Regions from separate parts of the Thermosynechococcus sp. GLH187 genome, predicted to be linked through region 1. Evidence: riboswitches for the same ligand, from Rfam matches in the RefSeq annotation. Region 1 holds a riboswitch; the other holds the start of a gene.

What was found. A riboswitch is a leader RNA that binds a small molecule or an ion and turns the genes downstream of it on or off. The one in region 1 is predicted to bind cobalamin.
Region 2: it holds a riboswitch for cobalamin, as region 1 does, so the genes downstream of both, RHI63_RS03985 (sirohydrochlorin chelatase) here and metE (5-methyltetrahydropteroyltriglutamate--homocysteine S-methyltransferase) in region 1, are expected to answer to the same signal.

What each region holds. Positions count from the first base shown of each region.
Region 1 covers NZ_CP134175.1:1,720,001-1,735,282, reverse strand. The annotation lists gene thrS (threonine--tRNA ligase) at 1-776, shown strand, start outside; gene RHI63_RS08475 (glycosyltransferase) at 794-1,576, shown strand; gene RHI63_RS08470 (SufE family protein) at 1,695-2,144, opposite strand; cobalamin riboswitch at 2,296-2,441, shown strand; gene metE (5-methyltetrahydropteroyltriglutamate--homocysteine S-methyltransferase) at 2,733-4,985, shown strand; gene RHI63_RS08460 (His/Gly/Thr/Pro-type tRNA ligase C-terminal domain-containing protein) at 5,238-5,390, shown strand; gene RHI63_RS08455 (NAD(P)H-dependent oxidoreductase) at 5,519-6,175, shown strand; gene RHI63_RS08450 (GNAT family N-acetyltransferase) at 6,347-6,853, shown strand; gene RHI63_RS08445 (DUF5340 domain-containing protein) at 6,898-7,164, shown strand; gene menA (2-carboxy-1,4-naphthoquinone phytyltransferase) at 7,152-8,048, opposite strand; gene RHI63_RS08435 (hypothetical protein) at 8,082-8,471, opposite strand; gene RHI63_RS08430 (hypothetical protein) at 8,672-9,697, shown strand; gene RHI63_RS08425 (polyribonucleotide nucleotidyltransferase) at 9,768-11,915, shown strand; gene glyS (glycine--tRNA ligase subunit beta) at 11,928-14,111, shown strand; gene RHI63_RS08415 (hypothetical protein) at 14,256-15,155, shown strand; gene RHI63_RS08410 (GuaB3 family IMP dehydrogenase-related protein) at 15,268-15,282, shown strand, end outside.
Region 2 covers NZ_CP134175.1:859,370-874,651, forward strand. The annotation lists gene RHI63_RS03985 (sirohydrochlorin chelatase) at 1-809, opposite strand, end outside; cobalamin riboswitch at 842-983, opposite strand; gene RHI63_RS03990 (peptide ligase PGM1-related protein) at 1,019-2,545, opposite strand; gene RHI63_RS03995 (SUMF1/EgtB/PvdO family nonheme iron enzyme) at 2,796-3,929, opposite strand; gene egtC (ergothioneine biosynthesis protein EgtC) at 3,904-4,686, opposite strand; gene RHI63_RS04005 (DUF2232 domain-containing protein) at 4,827-5,537, shown strand; gene fni (type 2 isopentenyl-diphosphate Delta-isomerase) at 5,534-6,562, opposite strand; gene RHI63_RS04015 (geranylgeranyl reductase family protein) at 6,632-7,768, opposite strand; gene RHI63_RS04020 (cation diffusion facilitator family transporter) at 7,825-8,715, opposite strand; gene ctpC (carboxyl-terminal processing protease CtpC) at 8,739-10,040, opposite strand; gene RHI63_RS04030 (hypothetical protein) at 10,158-10,448, opposite strand; gene argB (acetylglutamate kinase) at 10,565-11,452, opposite strand; gene RHI63_RS04040 (SRPBCC family protein) at 11,472-11,942, opposite strand; gene RHI63_RS04045 (chlororespiratory reduction protein 7) at 12,122-12,367, opposite strand; gene RHI63_RS04050 (CAP domain-containing protein) at 12,431-13,030, opposite strand; gene groL (chaperonin GroEL) at 13,215-14,846, shown strand; gene bchD (magnesium chelatase ATPase subunit D) at 14,914-15,282, opposite strand, start outside.

The DNA of each region.
Region 1 (15,282 bases):
TCACGCCAGAGCAGTTGGATGCCGAGTTTTTGAATGTGGTTGATCTCATTCTCTCGGTCTTTCGCTGTCTGCGTTTAAATAAATTCAAGGCACGGCTGAGCTTCCGCGATCCCAAATCCGACAAGTACATTGGCTCCGATGAGGCTTGGTCAAAGGCGGAGTCAGCAATTCAGCGAGCGGTAGAACAGTTGGGCATGGAGCATTTCTTGGGGATTGGGGAGGCCGCCTTCTATGGCCCCAAGCTCGACTTTATCTTTGAGGATGCCCTCGGTCGCGAGTGGCAGTTGGGAACGGTTCAGGTGGACTACAATTTGCCTGAGCGCTTTGATTTGGAATACGTTGCTGAGGACAATACCCGCCGCCGACCGGTGATGATTCACCGTGCCCCCTTTGGCTCGCTGGAGCGGCTCATTGGCATTCTCATTGAGGAGTACGCAGGGGATTTCCCCTTCTGGCTGGCACCCGAGCAAGTGCGCCTGTTGCCCGTGGGGGATGAGCAACGCCCCTATGCTGAACGTGTGGCCGCTCAACTGCGAGAGCAGGGCATCCGCGTGAGTGTGGATCGCACGGGCGATCGCCTAGGTAAACAAATCCGCAATGCTGAAACCCAGAAAATTCCTGTGATGGGCATTGTGGGTGCCAAGGAAGTCGAAAGCGAGACCGTGAGTATCCGCACCCGTGCAGCGGGAGATGTCGGCGCCTTGTCTGTTGAACAACTCATCGAGAAACTGACATCGGCAGTGAATGCAATGGATGCCGAGATTCAGTGGCAGTAGCTAGAGGTTAACTCATTATGAGCTATCCTTTTATATCAATCATTACGGCAACTCTCAATGTCGAAGATACGATTACTCGAACCATTAAAAGCCTTCAAGATCAAACGGATAAAAACTTTGAATGGATTATTGGAGATGGTGCTTCAACTGATAGTACCATTAGTATTATTCAGTCTACAAAGGGCTTAAATATAAAAATTATCTCAGAACCAGATTTTAGTTTATATCATGCGATCAATAAATCACTTAAAATTGCAAGTGGAGATTATTATCTTGTTTTAGGTGCTGGAGATGTACTAGAACAGAATACAATAGAGTTGTTTAGAAAAGCTGCTTGCTCTACGAAAGCAGATATACTATCAGCACATGTGTGGGTAGGTAAACGATTAAAGCGCCCTAATAGGGGGAGACCGTATTTGTTTTCAGCCGGAGCCTACATATCTTCCCATGCTGTTGGCACTTTAATTAAAACCGATCTTCATAGGCAACTAGGATACTATTCCTATAGATTTCCAGTTGGCGCAGACTACTTCTTTATCAAAACTGCTATTCAAAATGGCTGTAAGTTTCACAGATGCGATTTTATTGCTGGAGAATTTATGCTTGGCGGTATTTCATCAACTGATAAATTATCAGTTTTATGTGATTTCTTCCGTTTACAGGTAGAAACCGGAGAAAATTTGCTTTTACAAATATTAATTCTTATTTGTGCTTTATTTATTCGAGTTGTTATTCCTAAGTATATACCTTCTCTAATATGGGGTACAAGCACGAGTGCTAAATCCGCAAACGAAGCTTAATGTCCCCGTTGCGGGGATTGTTGCGTCATCCTACAACTAAGGGATTATCCTCCTTCGTAAGGGTGTTCTCTAGCACCCAGCCCAGCTTTTGCTGCTGTAGTCCCATCAGCTGAGATTTTTAAGTGTGACACGAAGTCTCAGCCAAGTGATAGGCTAGGGCTTGCTGTTGCATTGTTCGAAAAATGTTGTAAAAGCCATTGGCTCGCGAGGGGGTTAAGCTGACATTCAGTCCGGTTTGCTGAATAAAGTCAGGTTTTAACTGGAGGATTTCTGCAGGTGTCAACCCACTCAACCCTTCAACCAATAGCCCCACTAATCCCTTCGTCACTTGAGCGTCAGAATCCCCCTGAAAAATCACCTTGCCCTGCTCTAAAGAGGCCATCACGTACACTTGGGAGACACAGCCGGGTACGCGGTTGGCGGCAACCTTCTGCTCCTCAGGAAATGGCGGCAGGCGCTTTGCAAAGCTCAGCAAGTATTCATAGCGCCGCTTTGGATCTGAGATCTGTTGGAACCGCTGAACAATGCGATCGAGGGAAGCCGGTAAAGGCTGGCAGGCGGAGGGCATATTTACCTAGAAGAACGCTGCTGAGAAAAATGATAACTATTTCTCATTTTAGCCTCAGCAGTTGCACAATAACGGCAGCAGTCAACCTAGGGGCAGCTTTTCATACCAATAGACCGCCGTGCTCTTACCCTTAACTCATAACTTGTGTTAGCCTTGAATGTACTCACTCGGTTCTGGTGGGGATCAGCCATCAGACGCAAGGGGGAAAGTGCAGTGCAAATCTGCCGCTGTCCCGCAGCTGTGATGAGAGGCACTACTCTCTCAGTCAGAATGCCCGCCGAGTTGTGAATGTCGTTATGCCAACATCTGCGAGGTACAGATGATGTTCTTCATGCTTCAATTTTCATTAATTTGCCTAGGTAAAGAACCCCCCTACCGCCCTTTTCTGGCAACGTTGCTGCCGTTGCTGTAGCACAAGTGATTTTGGAGATTTTCAAGCACCTACAAGCACTTAGACAAGGGGTTGCTCTTGCAGTGACCCACGTTAGGTTCTGCTGATGATGCTGGAAGTGTACTGCTTGTTGGGCTGAAAACAGCTATCTTTCTTTGTCTATTGAGAGAACTGTCAAAACTCAGGGTACTGCAACAATGACCATTCAAACTGCAACGCTAGGCTACCCCCGCATTGGTAAAAATCGTGAGCTGAAAAAGGCATTGGAAGCCTTTTGGAATGGCAAATATAATCAAGAAAATTTGCTACAAACAGTTCAAGAGATTGAATTGGCAAATTGGCAAACGCAACTGCAGGCTGGCATTGATCGCATTGGCGTTGGCGATACCAGTTTTTACGATCCCGTCCTTGACTGGAGTGTCCGCCTCGGCCTCATCCCACAGCGGTATCAAGCCTTTACAGGGCTGGAGCAATACTTTGCAATGGCTCGTGGCAAAGAGAGGATTCCAGCTCTTGAGATGACCAAATGGTTTGACACCAACTATCACTACTTGGTTCCCGAAATGAGTCAGCCTCTTCAGGCAGCGGACTTTAGTGATTTTCTGGGCATCATTGGTCGCGCCCAAAGGGTCTTGGGCGATCGCGCCGTTCCCATGGTGCTAGGGCCTTTAACCCTGCTACGGCTGAGTCGGCTGCAGATGAATCTAGAGGAAGCGTTGTCTTGCCTAGTGGAGCGCTATCTTATCCTGTTGGCTGAATTGAAGAACCTAGGGGTGGTTGAGGTACAAATCCACGAACCTGCCTTGGTTTTTGGGGACACCAACAACTTCAGGGAATTGTATGAATCAACATTTGATGCGCTCTGTCAAGTTGGCTTGCCGATTTACCTAGTGACCTACTTTGATGATCTCGGCGCTGCCTATCCTTGGGTGGTGACGTTGCCCGTAGCCGGCATTAGTCTAGATTTTACCCGTGGGCAGAACTTGGCATTATTGCAGCAGTATGGTTTCCCAAGGGATAAACAGCTGGGAGTGGGTATTGTGGATGCCCGAAACATTTGGAAAATTTGCCCAGAACCTGTCGTGTCAACCTTGGCAGCGATTCAGGGTATCACAACTAATATCCGGTTGCACCCCTCAGCCTCTTTACAATTCGTCCCCTACGATGCAGCACGAGAAGTGAAGTTACCAGAGCCATTGCGGCGGGTGTTGAGTTTTGCCGAACAAAAGTTGGATGAGGTGGTGCTATTGGCACAGACGCTGCAGGAGAGTCCCAAAGCCCTTGCCCAGCACCCCCAATTGGCAGAGATTGAAGCCCAGTGGCAGGCCTTTAAGGAATTTAGCCCTGTGAATCCAGTGGTACAACAGCGGTTGCGCAATTTAACCGTCAACGATCTGGAACGGGCTATGCCCTATGAACAACGCCGCCAACTGCAGCCCACCTTACCGCTCTTTCCGACAACTACCATTGGTTCTTTTCCGCAAACCCCAGAAGTGCGGCAATTGCGGGTGAAGCTCAAGCGCGGAGAAATCACCCTTGCTGAGTACCAAGCAGCAATTGATGCTGAAATTGCCAAATGCATTCGATTGCAGGAAGAAATTGGCCTAGATGTATTGGTGCATGGTGAGTTTGAACGCACCGACATGGTGGAATTCTTTGGCCAGAAGCTCACTGGTTTTGCCTTTACTGAACACGGCTGGGTGCAAAGCTATGGCAGTCGCTGTGTGCGTCCACCCATTATTTATGGGGATGTAGCGCGAACCGAGCCAATGACGGTGCGAGAGTTTAAGGTGGCGCAATCGTTGACACAAAAAATCGTCAAGGGTATGCTGACGGGGCCGGTAACAATGATTAACTGGTCTTTTACCCGCACCGATATTCCGCGTAGCGAACAGGCGATGCAGATTGCCTTGGCTCTACGGGATGAAGTGGCCGATTTAGAAGCTGCTGGGGCAAAGATTATCCAGATTGATGAACCCGCTTTACGGGAAGGATTACCCCTCAAGCCGGAACGTTGGCAGGAGTACTTGGCTTGGGCCGTCGATGCGTTTCGGTTGGCGGCTGGTGTGGCTAAGCCAGAAACTCAAATTCATACCCACATGTGCTATTCGGAGTTTGGCGACATTATTCAACATATCGAGCGCCTAGATGCAGATGTGTTGTCCATTGAAAATAGCCGCAGTAACAATGAAACGCTGTTTGAAATTACTGATGCCGGCTATCAACAGCAGGTGGGCAATGGTGTTTATGATGTTCATAGTCCGGCAGTTCCCACTGTTGAGCAGATGGTTCAGCAGCTGGAGACTGCGATCGCCCATCTACCCAGTGACCAGATTTGGGTTAACCCAGACTGCGGTCTGAAAACCCGTCGCTGGGAGGAAGTGATTCCCTCACTGAAAAACATGGTGGCCGCCGCCCAGCAATTGCGAGGGGCTCGTCTTACCAGCTGAGGATCTGTTGTTGCTGCCAGCGCACCGTTGCCCCCTTAAAATCGCAGGATTTTTCCACCACTCAAAACTGCGTTTCCATTCCTGCGATTAGGGGCGCAATGCTTGTAAGAAGGCTGCCTCGCCTAAAGACCTGCTCCATGATTGGTAGGGGCACCTGATCCTCGGCTGATAGGATATCCGCGTGAGTGTGGATCGTACGGGCGATCGCTAGGTCAACAAATCCGCAATGCTGAAACCCAGAGAATTCCTGTGATGGGCATTGTGGGTGCCAAGGAAGTCGAAAGCGAGACCGTGAGTATCCGCACCCGTGCAGCGGGAGATGTCGGCGCTTTCCCTGTTAAGGAACTGGTTGAAAAACTCACCTCTGCCATGACTGCGATCGATGCCGATATTCAGTGGCAATAGTGGGCAATTGATCTACAGGGCAGTTGACCTCACCTTTAATAGTTTGTCAAAATGAGCGGCGAGTGGTTCTCGCGATCGCGTAGCGTACCCTTCGGGTAATCGCTCTAATCAATTCTCTAGGGAACAGAATGACTGAAACACCGATTTCACCAACAACGGTTTTGCAACAACTACAATGGCGCTACGCCACGAAGAAATTTGACCCCAATCGCAAAATTCCTGCGGATCTATGGCAAACACTTCTACAAAGTCTGGTACTGGCTCCTTCTTCCTTTGGCCTGCAACCGTGGAAGTTTTACGTCATTGAGACGCCTGCGCTACGCCAAGCCCTGCTCCCCCACACTTGGAATCAACGGCAGGTGGTGGATGCCTCCCACTTAGTGGTATTTGCCATTAAAACCAATCTCAATGCTACGGACGTCGATCGCTACCTTGCACGGCAAGCGGAAGTCCACCAAACCGCAGTGGAAAATCTGCAAAAGTATGGGGACTTGGTCAAGGGCTTTTTGCAGTCACCCCCCTACCCCCTCAATGTTGATGAATGGTCAACCCGCCAAGTCTATATTGCTTTGGGTCAGTTTATGCTGACGGCGGCGCTGCTGGGCATTGACACCTGCCCGATGGAGGGTTTCTTGCCCCAAGAATATGATCGCCTTCTCGGTCTACCTGCCCAGGGTTATCATGCCGTCGTTCTATGTGCAGCGGGCTATCGAGCGGCCGATGACAACTATGCGACTTTGCCCAAGGTACGCTATCCCCTAGAGGCAGTTGTGGAAGTGCGCTAAGGTTCACGAATTGACCCCGCTGGACATAGGCTAAGCTAGAAATAGCTCGGTACAAACGTTTGTATGTCTTTGCACACCGATGATCCCATTGACCACAATTTAGTTGATTTAGAAATCGTTCCCGCCAAAGAAGAAGAGCGCTCTGAACCCACCAACATTATTATTCGCGAGATGGGCATTGACGACATTGCCCCTGTATTTCACCTTGGTGAGGAACTCTTCACCAGTGATCTGTATCCCTCGCTGTATCGCATCTGGGATGAGTGGGAGGTTATTGGTTTCTACAACACCGATCCCGAATACTGTCTGGTGGCCGAAGCTGACTCGCAAGTGGCAGGGTTTATCTTAGGCACAATTATTAGCAAAGCCCCTTGGGTCTATGGCTACATTAACTGGCTGGGGGTACATCCGCAGTATCAACGGCGGGGGATTGCCGACAAGCTCGTAGATAAGCTCATTGAACGCATGATTGAGGAGGGGGCGCGATTTATGCTGGTGGATACCGATCCGGCCAACACGCCCGCAGTGAAGTTCTTTACCCGTAAGGGCTTTGGCAATCCGCGGCGGCATGTCTTTTTTTCGTTAAACTTAACCAAGCACGAAATCTATGGCCGGCTGATTGCCTACGAGCGCGATCGCTCCGAGCGGTTGACCTATCGCCGTCCCCGCCGCCGCTAGAAAGCGGAAATCTAGATAGTTGTTCCTTGGAGGTGTCTGCCCCGGTGACTCTTTCTTCTGCCCCCTCAGATGAGATTCCTGTTCCTGCCCACATCCATTACGAGTTAGCGCTGCAAATTTTGGAACAGGTCTCGTTGCCCGCCCTCCCTCCCCACTCCAGTGGTTACCAGCAACTCCATAGTGCGGTCATTCATCTGCGCAAAGCCCTGCGGCTGCAAAAGCAGTTTGAAGAGGAATGGCAATTGAGAGGCGGCAGTGTGGAGTACCAATGGTCGCTGAATCGCGATCGCCCCCCAGCTCAGAGCAAGTAACCCAATCCCAAGAGCAAGCTACTCCAAAAATGCAGTTGCACCGCAATAAATTTCGAGTTCTTGATCTGCTCAGGGACACTGTGAAATTGCGCCATCCGCTGGCACAAATAAATCGCCCAAGGCAGTGAACTCAAAGCCAGCAGTGTTGGCCATGGCAGGATTCCCCATGCGACACTGGCCAGCAACACCCCATAAAAAAGACCACAGGCACCATAGACCAGTTGAGCACTGCGAGCTGTCCCTAAGCGCACGACCGGCGAACGTTTGCCAGCGGCTAGATCATCGGCCACTTGGTGAAAGTGGGAGCAAAAAAGAATCAGTGTTGTCGTCAGACCATTGAGGATAGCCACTGGCCAAATACTAGGGCTAAAGGTTTGCACTTGGCTATAGTAGGCAGCAGCGATCGCCAAAGGTCCAAAGCAGATAAAACAAATCGGCTCCCCCAAGCCCAAATAGCCCAAACGAAAGGGCGGGCCTTGGTAGCTATAGCCTAGGGCACAGCAGAGCAATACCAACCCTAAAACCGTTGCATCCTGTTGCAACCAACTAATGGCCGCAATCCCCAGTAGCCCCAAGAGTAAGCAGAGGTTGCTCAGCCAGAAGATGAGTTGCTTTTTGCCCGTGAGATTGACGACTGAATGGTACTTGTGGCGATCGATCCCCGTTTCGGCATCAAACACATCATTACTGAGATTCAGCCAAACCAAAATCAGCACTGCCGCTGTCAGAAACAACCCAAAAGGCCACCAGTGCACCCTTCCCGTTTCGGCGATCGCCACCGCTGTGCCCAACCAAATGGGCATCACTGCCACACTGTACATGGGAAGTTTAATCGCCGCCCACCACAAACGGGAGCGATCTATCGATTCTGACGGACTAGCCATCTCACCTATACTTGAGTCACCTTCGTCAGCATATCATTGCCGCTCCTGTCCATAGATCGCTTGTTTCGCTGCCCAAATGGCCTGCCGCAACGCTGGATTATTCAGCTTATAGCTATAGATGCCCAAGTCCCGCGCTAAGGCCACCAGTTGTGGGCGAGTCAGCCGCTCTAGCTCCGCGATCGTCAGCGTTTCGATAGTGGGTTGAGGCGGGCACAGTCGGCGTTCAAGGGCGGCCACTTGCTGTTCTAGGGCACTCAGTCGCTGCAAAACTGTGGGACAGGCCATCTCCGTCGGCTGAAGAGATTGTTGCAAAATTTTACGAATTGCCTCACTAAGGGAACCGCATCCCTGCTGGACTTGCCAGCGTTGGAGTTGGCCATAGAGTTCAGCATCTAAACGAAGCGTGATCTTTTTGTGGGGCATGACTGAAATTCAAAAAAAAACCGACAAACTTACTTACAGTCTGTCGGCTCGTTGTGTGTTCCCTGTTGATGACTCGGATAGTACTGAGTCACTATTTAGTATGACCCATCCCCCGATAGAATGACTGTGACGATGATCACAATTTAGCCGCCTTTTATTGCGTTTCACCAAATTCTCTCATTAGACTTTCCAAATCCCCTATGACCTCTCCCCTAGACGGTACGATTATTTTGCCCGACAACCCCCTGAGCGTCCCCCTACGGCGGCGTTTACTCCATGTGAATGGGATAGGGAGCGATGCTGCCAAGCAACGGCGGGATTTGAACCGCCTTGCCGAACTCACAGCGGCTCACCCTTTAGAAGTTCGCGGCATTCACAATCAGACCCATGGCTTCCAAGCAGATCTTTTGGAAAGTTTCCTCGGTAAGGCAGAACTCTATCGTTTTTGGCCCCAGACCCCAGCCCCAGACCCCAGCAAGGATCGCCGCTATGAGTATGCTAAACTTCTTGGCCAACTGATGACTCAAGATCTGACCGATGATGCGGATATTCTGGCGATCGCCCAACCGAGCCAACTGCAACAGCGCCCCCTCGATATTAACAGCACCGCTGACTTAACGAAACTCCTTGACCTCTCGTTCCTACAAAAATTAGGCTGGGGGGATTTTGCCCAGTATCTCTACGGTGCCTTTCCAGCCGGTGCGCCGCGTCCCACCCTGCGGTTGGCCTATGAAATCGTCAAGGGGTTACAAGCGGGAGCCGAATTGTACCTTGTCGCCCATAGCCAAGGGTTAATTATTACTGCCCTTGCCTGTCACATTGTGCGGCAATTGCTGCTGCCGCAAACGAAATGGATGGAGACGGTGCATCTCATTGGCTATGGCCCGGCCATTTTCTTTGCGGATTTGCCGCCAGAGCTACAGCCGCGAACCATCCTAATTCAACACCGTCAAGATGTGGTGGCCGAAACCCTGAGCAATCTTCGCAATGTCGATCTGTGGACTAACTTGCAAACCCAGATGGAAAAAGCTATTCACTACGCTGATGATCTGTTGAAAGTGCTCGGTCAAGATAGCCACCACTCTGCCAGTTTCTATTTGGGGTTACAGGACAGCCCCAGCAGCCGGCGATCGGCAGAACTGATACAAATTTTATTAACCCAAAGCTGGACAGCCACCCCCAGTCTTGCCGTCCTTGGGGGCACACGGCTGATCCTTGAACTTTAGCGGATGAGTGGCAGAAGCGGCTATCCTAGTAGAGAGAAAGAAATAGGAAGAAGGAAAAAATAGAACGCCAATGAAGGGTCTAGAAAAGATTATCCCCCTAGATGGACGGGATATTAAGGTAGTATTGCAAAAATTTGCCCCCCAAGCTGCCGGTTCCATTCTCATTAGTTCGGGAGAAACGGCTGTACTCGTGACGGCGAATCGTGCCGCCGCTCGCGAAGGCATTGATTTTTTACCCCTTGTGGTGGATTACGAAGAGCGCCTCTATGCCGCTGGGCGGATTCCCGGCGGTTTTTTACGGCGTGAGGGTCGCCCCCCCGAAAAAGCGATTCTCATTGGTCGCCTGATTGACCGGCCGCTGCGCCCCCTCTTTCCCCAATGGTTGCGCGATGATCTGCAAGTAGTAGCCACGACGGTTTCCTTGGATGAAAATGTTCCCCCCGATGTATTGGCGGTAACGGGAGCCTCGATCGCTGTTCTTTTGGCGCAAATTCCCTTTAATGGTCCAATGGCAGCAGTGCGGGTGGGCCTTGTGGGGGATGAGTTTATTATCAACCCCACCTACAAAGAAATTGAGCGCGGTGGCTTAGATCTGGTCGTGGCCGGCTCTCCCGATGGCGTGGTGATGGTGGAGGCCGGTGCCAATGAGCTGCCCGAAGCCGACATGATTGAAGCTATTGACTTTGGCTATGAGGTGATCCAAGACCTGATTCAAGCGCAGCGGGATCTCCTCAAGGAATTGGGCATTGACATTGTCCACGCGGAACCGCCGGCGATCGACCCCACCTTGGAAAACTTCATCTACGATCGCGCTGTTGAACCGGTCAAAGCCATTCTCAAACGCTTTGAAAAGGACAAAAATGTTCGCGATGCTGCCCTCGATGAGGTGCAAGGGGCGATCGCCCAAGAAATTGCTGCCCTGCCAGCGGATCACCCGGTCGCAGTGGCGGCAGCGGAAAACCCGAAAGCCCTGCCTACCCTCTTTAAGGCCGTGACGAAAAAACTCATGCGGCAGCAAATTATTGAAGAAGGGGTGCGAGTGGATGGCCGCCGTCTCGATGAAGTGCGTCCCATTTGGTGTGAGGTGGGGGTTCTGCCAGAGCGGGTTCATGGTAGTGCCCTCTTTAATCGCGGCTTGACGCAGGTGATGTCTGTGACCACCCTCGGTTCTCCTGCCGATGCCCAAGCCCTTGATGATCTGCATCCCGAGGACAGCAAACGTTATCTGCACCACTACAACTTTCCCCCCTACTCTGTGGGTGAAGTCAAACCCCTGCGATCGCCCGGGCGGCGGGAAATTGGCCATGGTGCCCTCGCAGAGCGTGCCCTCGAACCGGTCATTCCTCCCAAAGAGGAGTTTCCCTATGTGATTCGCGTCGTGTCGGAGGTGCTCTCTTCCGATGGTTCTACCTCCATGGGATCCGTTTGTGGTTCCACCCTCTCCTTGATGGATGCCGGGGTACCGATCCGTAAACCCGTCAGTGGGGCGGCCATGGGGCTGATCAAGGAGGGCAATGAGGTGCGCATCCTCACCGACATTCAGGGGATTGAAGACTTCCTTGGCGACATGGACTTCAAGGTAGCCGGCACCGATAGCGGTATTACCGCTCTGCAAATGGATATGAAAATTACTGGCTTGCCCGTTGCCGTGATCAAGCAGGCGATCGAACAGGCACGTCCGGCACGGCTCCATATCCTTGAGAAAATGCTGGCGGTGCTGGACAAACCCCGTCCACAACTGCCCCCCAGTGCGCCACGACTGCTGACGTTGCAAATTCCCCCCGATATGATTGGCCTTGTCATTGGTCCCGGTGGTAAAACCGTGCGGGGTATCTGCGAGCAATACAACGTCAAGGTGGATATTAGTGAAGAAGGGCTGGTCACCATTACTGCCCCCAATGAAACCAACGCCAAGCAAGCACGGGCGGCCATTGAGGGTCTGACGCGAAAGCTCAACGCCGGTGATGTCTATCTGGGCAAGGTGACGCGGATTATTCCCATTGGCGCTTTTGTCGAGTTTCTCCCCGGCAAGGAGGGGATGATCCACATTTCCCAGTTGGCGGAATATCGCGTTGGCAAAGTCGAGGACGAAGTGAAAATTGGCGATGAAATTGTCGTCAAAATCCGTGAGGTGGACAGCAAAGGTCGCATTAACTTGACCCGCCTTGGTATTCATCCCGACGAGGCCGAAGCCGCCCGCAGTAGCTCCGTTATCTAGCCCATGGTCACCATGCCCAAGTCATCACCGCATACGTTCCTCTTGGAGGTGGGAACCGAGGATCTCCCCGCCCGCTTTGTCAGTAGTGCCCTGCGCCAGTGGCACACCCTGATTCCCCAAACCCTCAAGGAACAGGGACTGGAGGGGGAAGTCAAAGTCTGGGCAACCCCGCGCCGCTTAGCGGTACTGATTGAGGGGTTACCGCCCCAGCAACCCGATCAAGCAATTGAAATCAAAGGGCCAGCGGCCAGCGTGGCCTTTCGCGAGGGGGAACCTACCCCTGCCCTATTGGGGTTCTTGCGATCGCGCCAAGGTCGTCTTGAGGAAATTGAAATCCGTCCCACGGAAAAAGGAGAGGTAGTCTATCTCAAGCAAGTTCGCCCCGGCCAACCGACGTCCCAACGATTGACCGAGTTGGCACCACAGTGGATTGCCGCCCTTGAGGGTGCCCGCTTCATGCGCTGGGGGGATGGGGATTTGCGGTTTTCGCGTCCCATTCGGTGGCTAGTGCTGCTGTGGGATGAGCAGGTACTGCCCTTGGTCTTGGAGAGCCATTCCGTGCGCATTGCCAGCGATCGCACCACCTATGGCCATCGCGTCCTTTCTCAAGGGGCTATTGTCCTCAAGCATGCCCAAGACTATGAAGCTGCCCTTGAAACGGCGGGAGTCTTGGTAGATCCAGAGGTTCGCCAGCAACGGATTCGCGAGCAAATTGCTGCCCTTGCTGCGGAAGCGGGGGGATGGGTGGATTTAGAGGTGCCCCTTTTGGAGGAAGTCACCCACCTCGTGGAATGGCCAACGGCGGTTTTGGGAAGTTTTGAAGCGCGGTTTCTTGCCCTGCCCCTTGAGGTGATTACCACCGTATTGGTGTCCCATCAGCGGTATTTTCCCGTGTACACCGATGCCACTCGCCAAGCGCTGCTCCCTGTATTCATCACGATTAGCAATGGCGACCCTGCGGCCACCCCCTTGATTCGTGCTGGGAATGAGCGGGTGATTCGTGCTCGCCTAGCGGATGCCGAGTTCTTCTACAAGGCGGATACGGCACAGCCCCTAGAGCACTATCGTGACAAACTAGCCACGGTTACCTTCCAAGATGAATTGGGATCCATGGCCGACAAAGTGGAGCGGCTAACCACACTGGCTCGTCAAATTGCCACCGCCTTAAATTGTGCGGCTGCGGACGTTGCTGCCATTGAACGCACGGCCTGCCTGTGCAAAGCGGATCTAGTGACGCAGATGGTAGGGGAATTTCCGGAACTCCAGGGCTACATGGGGCAAGTGTATGCCACGGTCTCCGGGGAAGCGCCAGCGGTGGCCACGGGGATTTTTGAGCATTATCTGCCGCGTTTTGCTGGCGATCGCCCGCCCCAAAGTCTCACGGGTCAGGTGGTGGGACTCGCCGATCGCTTGGATACTCTTGTCTGCCTTTTTGGTATCGGCCTGTGTCCCACGGGTTCATCAGACCCCTTTGCCCTACGGCGGGCAGCCAATGCCGTGATCACCATTCTCTGGCAGGGGGAACATCACTTGGATTTCCTCGCTCTGCTACAGGAGTCTGCCCAAGCCTTTTGTCGCCAATTTGCCGCCAAGCTCAGTGCCGCTGACTTAGAGCAGCAACTGCGGCAGTTTTTTAGCCAACGGCTGCGAACCTTACTGCAAGAAGATCTTGGCATTGAGTATGACTTGGTGAATGCCGTCATTCCAGAGGATCAGCCGGAGTTGCAGACGCGTGCCCTCAGGGATGTGGTGGATGCCCGCGATCGCGCCCAATTTCTCCAAAAACTGCGCCAATCCGGTGAACTGATGACGATTTACCCCACGGTAAACCGGGCAACTCGCTTGGCACGCCAAGGCACCCTAGGGACAGACTGCCTGAATATCCGTGCCGTCAAGGCCAAGCACCTCGCAGCCCCCATTGAAAAGGAATTCTATGCCGCCCTCAAGGACATCTTGCCCACCGTCCAGCAAGCTCAAGTGCAGCGCGCCTATGGCGAGATTGTTCGTGCCCTAGCCTCCTTGGCTCCGATTGTCAGTCGCTTCTTCGATAGCGAGGAAAGTGTACTGGTGATGGCAGAGGATGCAACGGTACGTGCCAATCGCTTAGCGCTCCTTGGTCTATTGCGCAATTGTGCGGCAATTATTGGCGATTTTGGGGCGATCGTCCAAATCGAGAGCGTTGCATCCAGCTCATAGTTCTCACAACTTTTGGCAGGAACAAAAGTGTTGCTTAGCTCACAGCGGCAACGCATAATTGAGAGTACCCCAATTGAGAATTGCCGTGGCCTGTTCATCTGAGCAGGCGCTCAGTTGGTGTTTAGACTGTTTGCGAGAATTGCCATGACTGCTGAACCCCCGGCCAAGCGCCCCCGCGCCAAGAAGACCCCAGCGACTCCGCCAACGCCTTCCCCTGAGTTAGAAACCAAATCTCGCCCAGAAATTCTCGGTGTTGCGGTAGCGGGTAGCTCACCGCCCAAGGTCAATACTGCTCCTGAAGAAGCGATTTCTGAGCAAGAAGATCTTCCTTCCCGTCCCCAGCCGATCCCGCCCCCCAGTGAACGGATGCAATATCGGGCGATCGGGGTTGTGCGCGGTCGCTATGTACCCGCTTCGGAGGAGGAGTTCAACCGCGGGGTGATGATGACCGAGGATGGCGTGGAAATTGAAACCGTCCTCTTGGGGCAGGTGATGAACCTGATTAAAAAATATCTCGACCTGAATGAACCCCACCTCTGGGTGGTCTATCCCCGCACCCGCGACGTTGACAAAGAAGCGGTGAAACTGCACCTGCAAATTGTGGGCGTATGGGAGCCGGAGCGCCTGCAACAGGCCAATGCCACAGCAGCGGATCCCGGCGTCAATGACGGCTACTTTTCTGTACGCGGAGAAGTGATCTTCAACTCCCAAGAAAAGAACTTTGTCGTCGTTAAAATTCAACAGTTGCCGCGTCGGCGGGGCGAGAAACCCAAAGCTTTCAAACTGAAACTAACAGGAACCGTGCCTATGAAGTCACCCGGATACTTTTGGGACTTTCAGGTACAGCGACAGGGCACAAGTCTAGTGGTTCAGGAGGCAGCCACGGTGGGTATTTTGCCCCCCCGCAAAATCAAGAAGCCCAAGAAAGCCAAGGCACGGCCAGCCCGTCCCCAGCGCCCTCAGCGTCCCGGTTCATCGACCATATCGCCGCGTCCGACCCCCTTTCGCCCGGTTCGGCGATCGCCCAATCCCCCATTGAACTAGCGCCAAGGCATGGCTTGTCGAAGTGTTGTAAATTTTTGTAAATTTGTTGCACTGTCAACAACAACTTAGACACCGTACTTGATCCTTTAGCCCACCTACTGCGAGGAACACCATGACGATTCAACTA
Region 2 (15,282 bases), 860 kb from region 1:
CGCTGCCGCGTGAGATAAAATAGTTGCGGATGCAGGCCAATTTCCGGTAGGTTCACGTATTCAACACTGGGATAGGCGGCTTGGGCTTCTGCGGTAAGGGTATAGATTTTCTTGACTAGTGCCCCTGTAAACATGAAGTGGGGCAGGACAATGACGCGGCGGGGCTGGTAAAGATTCGCCCGCCCAAATCCTTCGGGTAGGCGGGGATGGGTAATGCCAATAAAGCAGACCTCAACGGTTTTGTAGCCACTGCCTTCCCAGAGCATGCGGGCTAGCTTAAAGACATCGCCATTGGCATCGGGATCACTGGAGCCGCGTCCCACCACTAGGAGAACGGTTTCTTCGCGGCCAATGCCTTGGGGATTAAATTCTGGTGAGTCCAAGAGTTCAAGGCGCGATCGCCACAGGGTTAAAATTTCGGGGGCAATGCCATAGTGGCGGCCATAGTGATAGCGCAATTGCGGAAACGCCCGCCGTGCCCGATCCAACTCATTGGTAACGTCAAACTTATTGTGGCGAGCAGCAAAGAGTAAAACTGGCAGCACTGACAAGTCTGTATGGCCTGCGGCAGCACACTGGCTGAGCACCTCAAAAATCGAGGGTTCCGTTAACTCCAGAAAACAGGGAAAAACAGGCCGGCAGGGATCCAGTTGATAATAGGCTTGGGCAAAGTCCAAAAATGCTTGGCGACCTTCCGGATCGCGCGTCCCATGACCGACGAGTAAAAGCGGTCGAGATTGGGGGAGAGGGGGTAAATCGAGGCTAAAACCGAGGGGATTGAGAATGGAATCGTTGAGCGTAACAACCACGTTGAAACTCCATGCCCGTGCGACGCAGGCAAACAGAGTGAACCACAGCAAGTAGGCATTCTGGCTGAGGGGGGTTCCCCATCACAGCTGCGGCACAGCACCAGACTTGCACTGGATTTTCCCTACAGGCTGCTCTTCACAGTGAACGTTGCCAATTGTAGCGAGATTCTCAGACCCCTGTCTATGCAGGGGGTGGGCACATGAGAGACTTATAGCGCCGCAGCATCGAGAACGCCAATGGTCTGGTCGTAGATGGCTTGGGCTTCTTCGGGGGTGTTACCAATGCTGACGAGTCCCAGCTTACCAAATTCCGAGAGTGCCCCCATGAGGTGAAAGACAGTGCCCGTTTCGGTGCTGGAGTCAAAGTGGAGATGGTAGCGGGCAATCATATCCAAGAGATCATTGGGCAGGAGGCCGCGATAGTGGGGTTGGCAGAGGTTATCGGAGGCAATGTAATACTTGGGACGGCGGTGCTTGCTGTAAAACAGTCCAGAGGCTAGCTCATAGTGGCCATCGGTGAGGAATTTTAAGGTCATAAAGGGGTGCGTAGTACCACCCTTGCGCAAGTTAATTTCAATGGCGTAAAGCTCCCACCCTGCTGTTGTCTGGGTTGCAACAACGTCCACACCAAAACAGCCGATCACCCCCTGCTGTGCCAAGTACGTCCCTACCTTTTGCCCCAATTCTTGGAGTTGTTGGCGATAGTCGGCATGGGCGGGAAATTCACAGCCAATGAAAATTTGACCTGTGGGGGCATTGAGTAACTGTTCATGGGTGGAGACGATTTCAACACTGCCTTTGGGGGTAATACAGCCTTGGACACTGGGCGATCGCTTGACTGTCCCTTCCACAAAGGCTTCGACAATGCCACCCAGATCCATAAATCGCTGCCGATAGGAGAGCCAAGTTTCATTAGGCGCCTGAAAGACCATCTCCTCTAGGCTATTTTCAATCCGTTGTAGATGATCGGGGGTGTGTGGGCTGCCAAGGGGGCGCAGTGGGCGCAGATCAAGAAGAGCATTGCCTTCTCCGGAAAAAGCCTCATTGAGTTTCACCACCACCCGTTGCAGTTCAGGAGATTTCTCTTGGAGGTGAGCGATCGCGCGCACCAGTTCCGGTACCCCCTGCAAAAAACCGCTGCCCATCGGATGGGGAATGCCTGCAGCCGCAAAAAGTTCCCGACTGCCCGCCTTGGTTCCCCAGTAGAGGAGGTCGGGATCCGTCGAGTAGAGGGGAATGCCTAAGCGTACCGCCAGTTCCCGCTCCAAAGGGGTGGAGTTAAAACACACCATGTAGGCTTGGTTGGGACGCAGGGCTTGACGGATACGCTCCAAAAGGCGAGGCCGCTCTAAAATTTTCGCAGTCAAGGGTTTATCGGAGCGATCGTAGGTGGCCAGCAGCAGCAGGCGATCGCGGGCATGGGAACTGGGTACACCGGGGAGTAAATCCAGATAATAGTCAATAATGCTGGGGTGCAGTGGCTGGGACGTCACGTAGATCATGCGGGTACGCGGATTCCGCAACTGGATCAGCGTATAGAGTTGCCGCTCCTCGTAGTGGGTATAGCCGGTGATCTTGGCCAGCTCCGGTTGGGGAAAGCTCAGGGAAGGCACCACCACAATATCGCGCTCAATGCCGCCGGGACCCTTGGGTAGTTCAGGAATAAACGTTTCTGTCCCGTCCCAGCACTCCAAGAGTCGCGTTTGCAGTTGGCGGAATTCCTCAGCAATTGACATCAAAACGCCCCTATGCCCTTGTCCCTAGTTTAGGGAGTTTGAGTCGCACTCATCGCTTGGGGGTCATCTTGTTCAAACTTTCTTTACTGAGGAACGGTGCTTCGTTTGCTCAGCTTCAATGTTTCTCATAAGATGCCTCGCAAGAGGATAGTTGATAGTCTGATTCTGGCGAAGCCTAAGGAGAGTGCCCGTGAAAAGGATCACAGGATCACGGGGAACTTGGGCACAAAATTAACCCACTTCACCCAGTCTAGGCCTCAGACTCAATCGGGAGTGCTTCTAGTTGAACATAGCGGGCGCCGGCAAACACCTCACGGGTGGTGCGGCTATACCAATTGCGAAATGAGGGTCGCTTGAGAATGGGGCGCGTCCAGTGACTACCGCCTTTTAGGACAAAATGCTCGCCATCAAAGTAGGGGGCAGAATACCCCTGGTAGGGATAGCTCTGGAACTCCGGATAGGGGGCAAAGGGACTTTGCGTCCACTCCCAAACGTAGCCCTGATTCAAGAGTCCCTGCTGAGCAGCAATCTCCCATTCCCGTTCACTGGGGAGACGTTTGCCTTGGAAATGGCCATAGGCTTCAGCCTCATAGAAACTGAGTCCCCACATAGGTAAGTCCAAATCCTCAGGAACGGGGTAAAAGGGTGCTGTGATCCCCTCTGCTTCGCGCCATTCCCAACCACTGCTGGACCACCATTCCCGCCGCTGATAACCACCCGCTTCCACAAAGGTGAGAAATTTCCGCCAGGTCAGCGGTGCCGCATCAATCGTAAAAGGAAGTAGTTCGACACTCTGGACTGGCTGCTCGTTATCAAGGGCTAAGAGGTCTTCACTGCCAATGACATAACTGCCAGCGGCAATCCGTTGCCAAGACTGAGGCGACGATAGGAGAGGGGGTAAGGTGGTGAAAATCCCCTGCATCGCCAGCACCATTTGCATCGTTTCACTGTGTTGGGCTTCATGCTGCAAAATCCACCACCAGAGACGGACTTCCCGTTGCCACTGCTCGTCGCTAAGACTGTAGAGGCGATCGCCCGTCTTTTGGCGAATCTCTGCTAAGTAGTCAAGTAGCTGGCCACGCGGCGGTAGATGCTGTCGTTCGGCCTTGGGGCGGCCATCGGCGGCATACCAATAGCGATCGCGATCGCTCACCCCTGAGGATTCCGGCAAGAGCCAAAAAGCTTCTGTGTAGCCAATGTGTCCCAAATGCCACCCCACGGGACTATAGAGGGGATGGGGCTGCGCACAAAGGACGGCCTCGCTCAACTCAGCCACAAGTTGGCGTGTAAATTGCCGCTGGTTCTGAAAGGCTTGCCAAAGGGCTTCGCGATCCCAAGGATTAAACGGGGTTGAGGTCTCAGAAGGTATAAATCTCTGGTTCACTCTGCAAACTCATCAACAGCAGTTTATTTTCGGGTAAAGGATACCACTCCGTTTGCTGATCTACCGGCTCTGAGGTGAGTTGAATTTTCTCGGCATCCTGACTCCAGTACAGGGTGGGGGGTGGTGTGCCCCGCGCACAGCGGGTGGCAAGAATATAGACGCCATCAGTCAGAATCATGGCGGCACTGACACTAGTACGCGCTGCCTGCGCTAGGGAAAAAACAATTTGCAGTGTTTGCCGCAGTACCATCAACGGTGACAGTTGCGGATTCAACACCAATTCATTGCAAAACAGGGCAAAGAGGTGCTCAGAGTCTGTAGAGCCTTCAACAATGTTGTAACAAATATCCGACAGGCGATCGCGCATAGGGCGGTAGAGGGTTTGGCGAAAGTTCTCGATAAAGCCATTGTGCACCCCCAGCCAGCGTCCCCAGCGAAAGGGCTGCGTATTCGTCATCTGCACGGGTTGACCCGGTGTGGCACTGCGGACATTGGCCAAAAAACAGGTAGATTGAATGTAGCGGCTTAAATGCTCAGTAAAGTTAATATCATGCCACATGGGCAGCGTTTGCCGATAAAGAAAGGGGGGCACATCTTGGCGGGCAGCATACCAGCCCACCCCAAAGCCATCGGCATTTAAGCGTCCCGCCGTCATTTCGCGGGGTTGATAACTTTGCACCAACAGGGAATGGGGAGCATCCACCAAGGCATGGGCAAGGGACGTTTTGCGCCCCATATAGGCATAAAGACGGCACATAAATTAACATGTAAGTTTGATAGGAATACCTTACCCCCGATTCTAACTTTCAGCAAAGGATTTTTCAGGGCGCTATATCCAGTTTGAGAGCTGGCAGTAAAGCTTGCTAGAGTGTAGAGAAAAAAGGTTATCTGCAATCAATGAACCCAACGGATTCCCTAGAGGATGATTTTCCCGACGTCGAAGCCATTGTGCCCCCTGAGCAGTCCCAAGCCTTGGGGCGATCGCAAATTCAGCGCACCTTGGTGATCACAGAAACAGCCTTCCTTGCCAGTACCGCTGCCCTGCTGTGGGTGATTAACTTTTATTTGCCCATTGGTCCAGTCTTGCGCCTATTTTTTCCAATTCCCATTGCCTTGGTGTATTTACGCTGGAACCGCCGAGCGGCTTGGATGGCGGCGATTGTCAGTGCCTTGCTCCTTTCTGTGTTGATGGGGCCACCCCGCAGTCTGCAATTTCTCTTGCCCCACGGCATGATGGGGGTGATTTTTGGCGGCTGTTGGGCAAAAAAAGAGAGCTGGGAACGCTCGATTCTCAGTGGCGCTGTGATTGGCACCGCAGGATTTTTCTTTCAGATTAGTCTTGTGTCCATTCTGCTCGGGGAAAACCTCTGGATTTACTTCAATCAGCAGGTCACGAATTTCATTGATTGGGTGCTGGTCAACCTCAACCTGCTGCTGGAGCCAACGGTGACCCTGATCCAAGTCGTGGCACTGCTACTTGTCTTTTTCCAGTCCACGGTGTATGCCTTAGTGGTGCATATTTTGGCATGGACGCTGTTGGAGCGATTGGGCAATCCGATTCCGGATCCGCCCCCGTGGCTGCGCACGATCCTTGAAGACCCCCGCTAGATCCTTTCGAGACAGCGACGCTGATAGAGGGCTTGGGGAGTGGCACTGCCGGTACAAAACAGCACGGTTTTCAATTCCTCAAGGATAAAATCAATGCGTTGCGCAAGTGTCTCCTCTGATTGATGGGCGGCCTGCAAAAAGGGGCGCGCTAAACCGGCAAGACTAGCACCGAGGGCAAGGGCCTTGGCCACATCAATGCCATTTTGAAGTCCGCCGGAGGCAATTAGGGGCGTATCTGGTAGGGCAGGATGAATTTGCTCCAGACACTGCGCCGCAGGCATGCCCCATTCGGCAAAGGCCTCTCCGAGGTACTGCTGACGCCCATCCTGAGCACGCGCTGCTTCCACCTTAGCCCAAGAGGTTCCCCCTGCCCCCGCCACGTCAATAGCGGCTACTCCCACCTCCACGAGTTGCTTGGCCACATCGGCACTGATACCATTGCCCACTTCCTTCACAATCACCGGCACCGGTAGGGCACGGCAGAGAACACCAATTTTCGTCAACAGTCCCTTGAAGTTGCGATCGCCCCCCGTTTGGACGGCCTCTTGTAAGGGATTGAGGTGCAAAATCAAGGCATTCGCCTCTAGGAGATCAATAATCTTTTGGCATTCATTGACGCCACAGCCATAGTTCAACTGCACCGCGCCAAGATTGGCTAAGAGGGGGATAGTGGGTGCCTCTTGACGAATGGCAAACGTGGTCGCCACCTCTGGATGCTCCAGCAGCACTCGCTGGGAACCGACCCCCATGGCAATTCCCTTTTGTTGCGCCACCCGTGCCAAGCGGCGATTGATGTCTCCCGCTTCAGGCGTTCCACCAGTCATGGAGGAAATCAGCAGCGGAGCTGCAAGCCGCCAGCCCAAAAACTCGACGCTCAGATCAATCTCGGCAAAGTCCAGTTCGGGCAGGGCACAATGGCGAAAGCGATACTTCTCGAAACCGGTGGTGATTTCTTGATGACTGACATCACCTTGAATACAAAGCTCGAGGTGCTCGGCCTTGCGCTGCTCAATGGGACTGCTCACCACTCGTGTTCCTAAAGTTAGGCTGCACCAACATTATAGAAGGCAGCTCAGGGAGCATCCCTATCGGCATTAACGGAAAACCGTCGGCACTCTCAACCCCGCTGCCAACAATTTCAGGCCATTGGCTGCTGCATCGCGGTAACGCAACTGACCGCAGAGAATTTGCCCCATCCGTTGCAGGGCGCTGGGACGTTTGATGGCCACTTCATAGGCCATGTGGGGCATCCGATAAAAAAGAGTCGCTAGACGTTTTGCCCAGACCATATCCGCTCCCCACGCCTGTTGGACTTGACGGGAATAGTCTGCGAGAGCCTCTGGATCACCATTGAGGGCGCGATCGATGGCTTGGGCGGCCAACATGCCAGTCAACAGCGAGGGACGAATGCCTTCGGCAGTAAACGGATCAACGATACAGGCCGCTTCCCCGGCAAGGAGGGCATTTTGGGTGTGCAGGCGCTGGTGCCGCTGCCAACAGTAGAGGGGGTGGCCATAGACCTTGACTTGACTGAAATCAACGCCAAAGGTTTCAGCATATGCTGCCCCGATCGCCCTCAGATTTTGCTTGCGTTTTAGGGAAAACGTGCCCACACCAATCGAGTAGCCCTCCCGTTTAGGAAAGTTCCAAATGTAGCCATTGTGAACGCGACCAAAGTCAAAGTGGGCTGCCCTCAGGGAATGATTGGGCATGGCTGCTTCAACCTCAATGGCTGCTCCTATACGCTGCTGACGATGTTGGAAGCCCAACCACTTGGCCATTGAACCTTTGGCACCATCACAGCCAATCAAATACTGCGCTGTGAAATCCCCCTTGGACGTATGCACCTGCCAGCGATCGCCCCCCCACGTTAGACCTGTAACGGGAGTTTGAGCCGCTACCTGCGCCCCCTGTTGCTGCGCCTGTTGAATCAGAAAATGATCAAACACATCGCGGCGCACCATCCACACCGCTTGCTCTGGGGGCAGTTCCAGCACTTGCGCTTCCCCACCCTGCCACGTACAGACCATTTGCGTCAGCTTCAGCGAGATAGCAGGAGTAAAGTCAAAGTCAAACCAAGCTTGCACTTGGGGCGACACACCTCCCCCACAGGGCTTGTAGCGGGGCAGAGCTTCCTTTTCCAGAACCAACACCCGCCAGCCTTGCCTAGCCAAGTGATAGGCAGCCGCACCGCCCGCAGGGCCTGAACCAACAACAATGCAGTCGTACACCACAGGGTCACTCCTCAGTTGCTTTGCGCAGATGCTCAAAAAATAGCAAAAATCACTTAAGAGAAGCTGATCTGACTGGATTCGTAGTCGGGGGGTTCGACGTGGATGACAATGCGAGCCGGCCCATAGCGGTCTTGCAGCAGGGCTTCAATTTGCTCAGTAATGTCATGGGCCGTGGGAATATCTTCCGCCTCGACAATTAAGTGCATCTCAATAAACACTTGCCGTCCCACCATTCCCCGCGAGCTAATGTCATGGCAATTAACCACACCGGGCACGGTCATCACTAGCTCATGGATGGCTTCGGGGGCGATCGCCATCTCATCCACCAGCCAAGGAATGTTGCTTTTGAGAACTTCCCACGCACTCCAAAACACAAGGGCCGCGACGGGAAATGCCAACACCACATCCAGCCAATCCCAATTGAACGTCCACACCCCAATCAACCCCAAAAGGACAATAATCGTTGTCCAGACATCGCTCAGGGTATGCTTGGCATCAGCAATGAGCACGGAATTATTCAGCTTGCGCCCCATGTGGTGTTCATAGAGAGTAAGGCCGATATTCATGCCAAGGACAAGGATCACAATCCACAGTTCTGCCCCTGTGATCGTCACGGCACTGCTTTTATGCAGCAGGCGCTCAACCGCACTTTGTAAAATCTCAAAGCACACCATGCCCAGAAAGGCGGCAATCCCCAATGCACCGAGGGCTTCAAACTTTTGGTGACCGTAGGGATGGTCGCGATCGGGATGGGGGTTAGCCCACTGCATGGCCACTAAGCCCAGTATGCTACTCCCGGCATCGGTCAAGCTATGCAGGGCATCGGCCTGTAAACTCAATGAGTGACTGAGAACACCAACAATGGCTTTAATGGCCGTCAGGGCAACATTGACCCCTAGCGCCAAGAACAATACCCGCTGGGCTTGTCGGCGGTGGTCGGCCACGGTGCTCACCTAACTGAGTGAACTTAAGGATTGGCTGTCTGGGGAGGACGCGCTGATTGGGTATTGCGTCGCTCCGCTAGGATACGTTCATTGAGAACCGCAAGGGCCCGTGTAAATTGAGGATCACGATCAGTGGCAATGTCATCGCGCGTCAGTTGTTCCCGCTGCTGCTCCGTGAGTGTGACTTCAATATCGGGTTCAATGCCTTTCTTGTTAATATCACGACCACTGGGGGTAAAGTATTTGGCGATCGTTACCGCAATCCCTGCCCCTTCCCCCACGGGCTGGACGGACTGCACCAAGCCTTTCCCAAAGGTGCGCGTTCCCACCAACACGGCACGGCCATTATCCTGTAGGGCACCTGCGAGGATTTCGCTGGCACTGGCCGAGCCGCCATCAATGAGCACCACAAGGGGCTTATTGGTCAAGAAGCCGCGACCGGCACGTAAGCGTTCTGCTTCCCCTTGGCGATTGACCGTAGAGACAATATCGCCCTGCGGTAGAAACATGCGGGCAATTTCAGCACTAGCAAAGAGTAGGCCGCCCGGATTGGAGCGTAAATCCAAAACATAGCCTTCAACGCCTTGCTTTTCTAACTCACGGATGGCGGCGCGCATTTCTGCTGCTGCATTGGAGCTAAAGGTGACAAGGCGAATATAGCCGACAGGGCCTTGGGGAGTTTGGCGTAGGCTGTGGCGAACGGGATGAATTTCAATGCGGGCACGGGTGATCTCATAGTTCAAGATTTGATCGCCCCGCTGGATCGTCAGGCGCACTTTTGTATTCACCGGGCCACGGATCATGCTGACAGCTTGGTTGAGATCCATGCCCTTGGTGGATTTGCCATCAATTTTCAGGATCACATCCTTGGCCATTAAACCCATCTCAGCGGCGGGACTCCCTTCAATGGGGGAAACCACGGTGATTTCTTTGGTCTTTTCGTCCTGGGTAATGGTGATACCTACCCCTGTGAGTTCACCAGAGGTTTCAATTTGCATGGAGCGAAACTGCTCCGGATCCATAAAGCGGGTGTAGGGATCATTGAGCTTCTCGAGCATTTCCCGTGCCGCTTTGTAAGCATCCTCGGGTTTGGTGTAGTTCCGAGAGAGAAATTCCCGCCGCACGGCACGCCAGTCATTGCCATTGAAGGTGGCATCAACGTATTCACGGTCAATGACCTGCCATACTTCATCCACGAGTTCCTTAGGACTTTGGCGAAAACCTGCTAGGCTACGGGACCAGTGCAGACCCGCACCCGTGACAGCAACCAATGCCGTCATGACCACTGTCGTACTGACAACGAGCGTGCGGTGTGTGATTCCCATATGATTCGTCCTAAATTTTCGATCCTTTAGCCTACGCCCAATCTAGCACAAAGACTTGCCTTGGCCGTTGGCGATCGCCAGCTAAGTTTTCCGACGCGCAGCAGGGTCAAAAAGTGCCTAGACCCCCAGTTGTTGGCGAATGCAGTAGTTCACACTTTCATCGAGAACCCGCTGTGCCCGCTGTTGGCCAGGAGATTGCGGTTGACTGCCATTGGGATCAAGGGTTTGAAAATCAGTGTAGCTCAATCGCTCTTGAATGTAGTTGATGGAGCACTGACAAATGTTATTCATCACTGAACGGGGCACAATGGGCGCTGATCGCCGGCCACGCTCGATGCAGGTATTCATAAAACTATTCACCGCCACTGGGGGGTAGGGTTGGGGAATGGCGCGTGCTGGCAGTTTCAAGCTAGTGGCTAAGCTGCTACTAATTAAGATTAAAGAGAAGAATTTCATAGGTAATAGACCCTGACGCTAAGACATCCTCGTCATACCCTAGGACGCCCTTCTTCATGCAAAAAGTTTCAATCAGTGAAGGCGCGATCGTAGGCTGCATTGGAACCCACGAGCATTGAGCCGATCCCCGAATCGGTAAAAATTTCTAGCAACAGGGCGTGGGGCACCCGGCCATCAATAATGTGCGCTGATTTCACCCCTTGAGCGAGCGATCGCACGCAACAGGTGACTTTAGGAATCATCCCGCCAGAGACAACCCCCTCTTTAATGAGTTGCCGCGCTTCGGCAATATCAAGGCGATAAATGAGAGTACTCGGATCACGATAATCCCGTAAAATGCCTGCGGTATCCGTCAGTAAAATCAGCTTCTCAGCCCCCAAAGCCGCCGCAATCTCGCCAGCAACAGTATCAGCATTGATGTTGTAGGCTTGCCCAGTATCATCGGCAGCCACACTGGAGATGACGGGAATATACCCCTTCTCCACTAGTGCCGTAATCACGCGGGTATCCACGCCTTGGACTTCACCCACAAAGCCGATGCTCTCTTCTCCTTGGGCACGGGCACGAATCAGGTTGCCATCTTTGCCGCACAGCCCCACCGCTTTACCGCCCGCCTGATTGATCAGGGTGACAATTTCCTTGTTGACCCGACCCACCAAGACCATCTCCACCACATCCATCGTTGCGGCATCGGTGACGCGCAGCCCATTTTTAAATTGGGGTTCAATGTTGAGTTTGCCAAGCCAAGTATTGATTTCTGGGCCACCGCCATGAACCACCACAGGGCGAATCCCCACATAGGAGAGAAAGACAATATCGCGAATCACGGAATCTTTGAGCTGCTCTTCCTTCATGGCGGCACCGCCGTATTTGACCACAAAGGTGCGCCCGGCAAAGGCTTGGAGATAGGGCAGGGCTTCACTGAGAACACGAACGCGATCGCTATCGCTGAGCATAGAGTTTTCTTTTGTCCGTCTAAAAACCTAAGCAGGGATCAATGGGGGGCTGAGCAGAGGGGGGATCTTCCTCAGCCGCAACTGCTAAGCGGGCAGCCAACCCTGCCGCAGAATCGCGAATCAGTGACCAAATCAGCGGCGCCAGCCACCCCCGCAACATCACTGAGCAGGAAATCTGACTCCCACAGACCGTTGATTCTAAACGATAGGTTACCCGTTCCTCTACCCCCGGCAAGACCAAAATGCGAATACTCAACAGTTTTCCCGGTGATACCCGTTCGACAAAAATCTGAATCGGCCACGGAATCCAACGGGTCATGGCTTGGAAAATAAACCCCGGCTTGGGTACGAGTCCGTAGGGCACATTCGTGCGCAAAATCAAGGGATGCCACGACACATCGGCCAAATTCACCACTTTGCGCCAGATCAAATCCACCGATGCCGAGCTGAGGGCTTGATAGGTGCCTGCCAACGGCCAGCTGTAGGTCATTTGCTGTTTTTTCTTTTGTTGACGACGGCGATCGGCCACAGTCTCGTTACCCTACTATTCCTGACGATTTGGACACCACGAAAGAATAAATAATCGCCTGAACCCTTGATTGATCCAAGAGCCTTATCTATATTAGAACGGAATTTTCCGAGCAGGAGTTTCGTAACTCTGTGTAACGATTATTTTTCTAAACGCACGGCATACCACTGAAGGTAGCCACCATTGGGTAATTGCAGTTCACAACCCGTTGTCATGAGGTAGTGGGCACGACTTTCCACATCGGGCAAAGCAAGTAGATCCGGCGTTAGGGAAACATCGGTTCCTGTTAAATACTCCACCAGCTTGGCCTGTAGCTCCATCGGCGTGAGAAAGGTCTCATCGCTGACAGTAGATTCAAGGACAACATACATCTCTTCAGTGAACATAGCGAATGCGGTTAAGTTGACATTGATTACATTGGAAATTATCCGCGCAGCAACGCTCTGCCTTTACTGGGCTGGCAGTGCAAACATCTGTACAGCATAGACTTCTCCGTGAGCTGAATTCAAAGCAATGCCAAAGCCAAAGCGGGTAAATTCAGGCCGCAGGATATTTTGGCGGTGCCCCTCACTATACATCCAGCCTTTTTGGAACCGCTCAATCAGCTTATAGTTGAGCACCAATCCGGGGGTGCCCTTCTGCTCCATGATATTTTCACCGACGCCACCGCGTCCCCCCAAGGCGATAAAGCGATCCATTGGGGATTGCCCATCGGGATTGGTATGGCTAAAGTATTGGCGTTTGAGCATATCTTCGGCGTGGCGTTGTGCGGCCTCTGTGAGTAATTCATCGGCAACAAGGGGCGGCAGTCCATTGAGCTGGCGATCGCGATTCACCAATTGCAGGGCAAAGGCTCGTATTTCCGCAAGGGAGCGTTTTGGCTGAGCAGCAATGACATCCACCTGTGGAGCACCAATTTGCCAATCTTGCCCCCCTTGGCCATTGTTCAAGTAAAAATACTCCTTGGCCGCTGCAAGGGCAATGCCGAGCATTAAGGTGACGTACAAGAAGACCTGTAGGCGTTGTTGATTGAGGTGGCGGCCAGCCATGGCTGCGAAGCTTGTTAATCTATTGTCAGTCTATTGTCAGTGTACGCGAGCAAGTGCGGAATCCCCTACATTTTCTGCCATTGCCCTCAACTGGTTTTCCACAGTACTGTAAACAATGGCTTGAAGCCTGCTAAGTTTGCAGTCCCTCAATCATGACCTCCAAGTTACTAAAGGATAGCCACCCATGGCAAAATTAGTCGCATTTCATGAAGAGTCCCGGCGATCGCTCGAACGCGGAATTAATGCCCTTGCCGATGCCGTGAAAATTACCCTTGGCCCCAAAGGGCGCAACGTGGTGCTTGAGAAAAAGTATGGCGCACCGCAAATTGTTAACGATGGCGTGACGATCGCCAAGGAAATCGAACTGGAAGATGCCTACGAAAATACTGGTGCCCAACTGATTCGGGAAGTGGCCGCCAAAACCAATGATGTCGTCGGCGATGGCACAACCACTGCCACCCTCCTTGCCCAAGCCCTGATCCGTGAAGGCCTGAAAAACGTGGCTGCCGGTGCTAACCCCATTGCCCTCAAGCGCGGTATGGAAAAAGCGATCAAAACCATTGTCGAGGGCATTGCCGAAGTGGCCAAACCCGTTGAAGGGGATATGATTGCCCAAGTGGCCACCGTCTCTGCCGGTAATGATCCCGAAGTGGGAGCCATGATTGGTGAAGCCATGGCCAAAGTCGGCAAAGATGGCGTGATCACCATTGAAGAATCGAAATCCCTGAATACAGAAATGGAAATTGTTGAGGGGATGCAGTTTGATCGCGGCTACATTTCCCCCTACTTTGTCACCGATCCAGAGCGGATGATTGTTCAACTCAACAATGCCTATCTGCTGTTGACGGACAAAAAAATTACCAGTATCCAAGATCTGATTCCCACCCTAGAAAGAGTGGCTCGCAGTGGTCGTCCCCTCGTGATCATTGCTGAAGATGTAGAAGGCGAAGCCCTCGCCACATTGGTGGTGAATAAACTGCGGGGTGTCCTCAATGTGGTTGCCGTGAAAGCCCCAGCCTTTGGCGAACGGCGTAAAGCAATGCTCCAAGACATTGCCATTCTCACGGGCGGTCAAGTCATTTCTGAGGAAGTGGGACTGACCCTAGATGATGTGGAAATCACCATGCTGGGAGAAGCCGCCTCCGTCACCGTGACCAAAGACACCACCACCCTTGTGTCCGAGAAAGGCAATAAAGCCGATATTCAAAAGCGGGTCGAACAGCTCAAGAAGCAGTTGGCCGAGACCGACTCCGAATACGACAAAGAAAAGCTGCAAGAGCGCATTGCCAAGCTCGTGGGCGGCGTAGCGGTGATCAAAGTGGGGGCTGCCACCGAAACGGAATTGAAGGATCGCAAACTCCGCCTCGAAGATGCCCTCAATGCCACCAAAGCGGCAGTGGCTGAAGGGATCGTGCCCGGCGGTGGTGTGACCTTGCTTCACTTGGCCAGTCGCATTGATGCCCTGCTGCCTAGCCTCAGTCCCGAGGAACAAACGGGGGCACGCATTGTTGCCAGTGCCTTGGCAGCCCCGGTGGCTCAAATTGCTGACAATGCTGGTGTTGAAGGAGCCGTAGTCGTCGAGAATGTCCGTGCCGGTGACTTTAACTATGGCTTTAATGCTGCAACGGGCACCTATGACGATCTCGTTAGTGCCGGTATTATTGACCCTGCCAAAGTCGTACGCTCTGCCCTGCAAAATGCTGGTTCGATCGCCGGCATGGTACTGACGACAGAAGCCCTTGTGGTCGAAAAACCGGAACCGAAACCGGCAGCTCCTGCGGATGGCGGTATGGGGGGCATGGGCGGCATGATGTAGGCTTACTGCCCCAATAGTTTGCTAGGTTCTCTCCTCTCTAACTGGGGGGAGGGTTTTTTATTGGTGGCTAAAATTGCAGGGCATTCTGCGTCACTTGGGCGATCGCCTGATCGGTGGCCTTGGGCAGATGGTAATACTTACCCCCTGCTTGCCGTGCCAATTCCTTGCCCATCCCCGTGGAGACAAACTTATTCTCGGTATCAATCACCAAGAGCTTCAGACCCAAGGCTTGAATTTTAGCGGCAATTTCCAGTACTTCCGCTTTGACATCGGGCTTGGTCTCCGGCGGAATAGTTTCGCCAAGGGAACGGCTCAGGGGGATATTGCCCCGACCATCGGTAATGGCCACAATCATCACTTGACCAATCTCACCGCTTTGCTTGGCATTCAAACCCACTCGCACCGCTTGGGTCAGGCCGTGGGCAAGGGGAGAGCC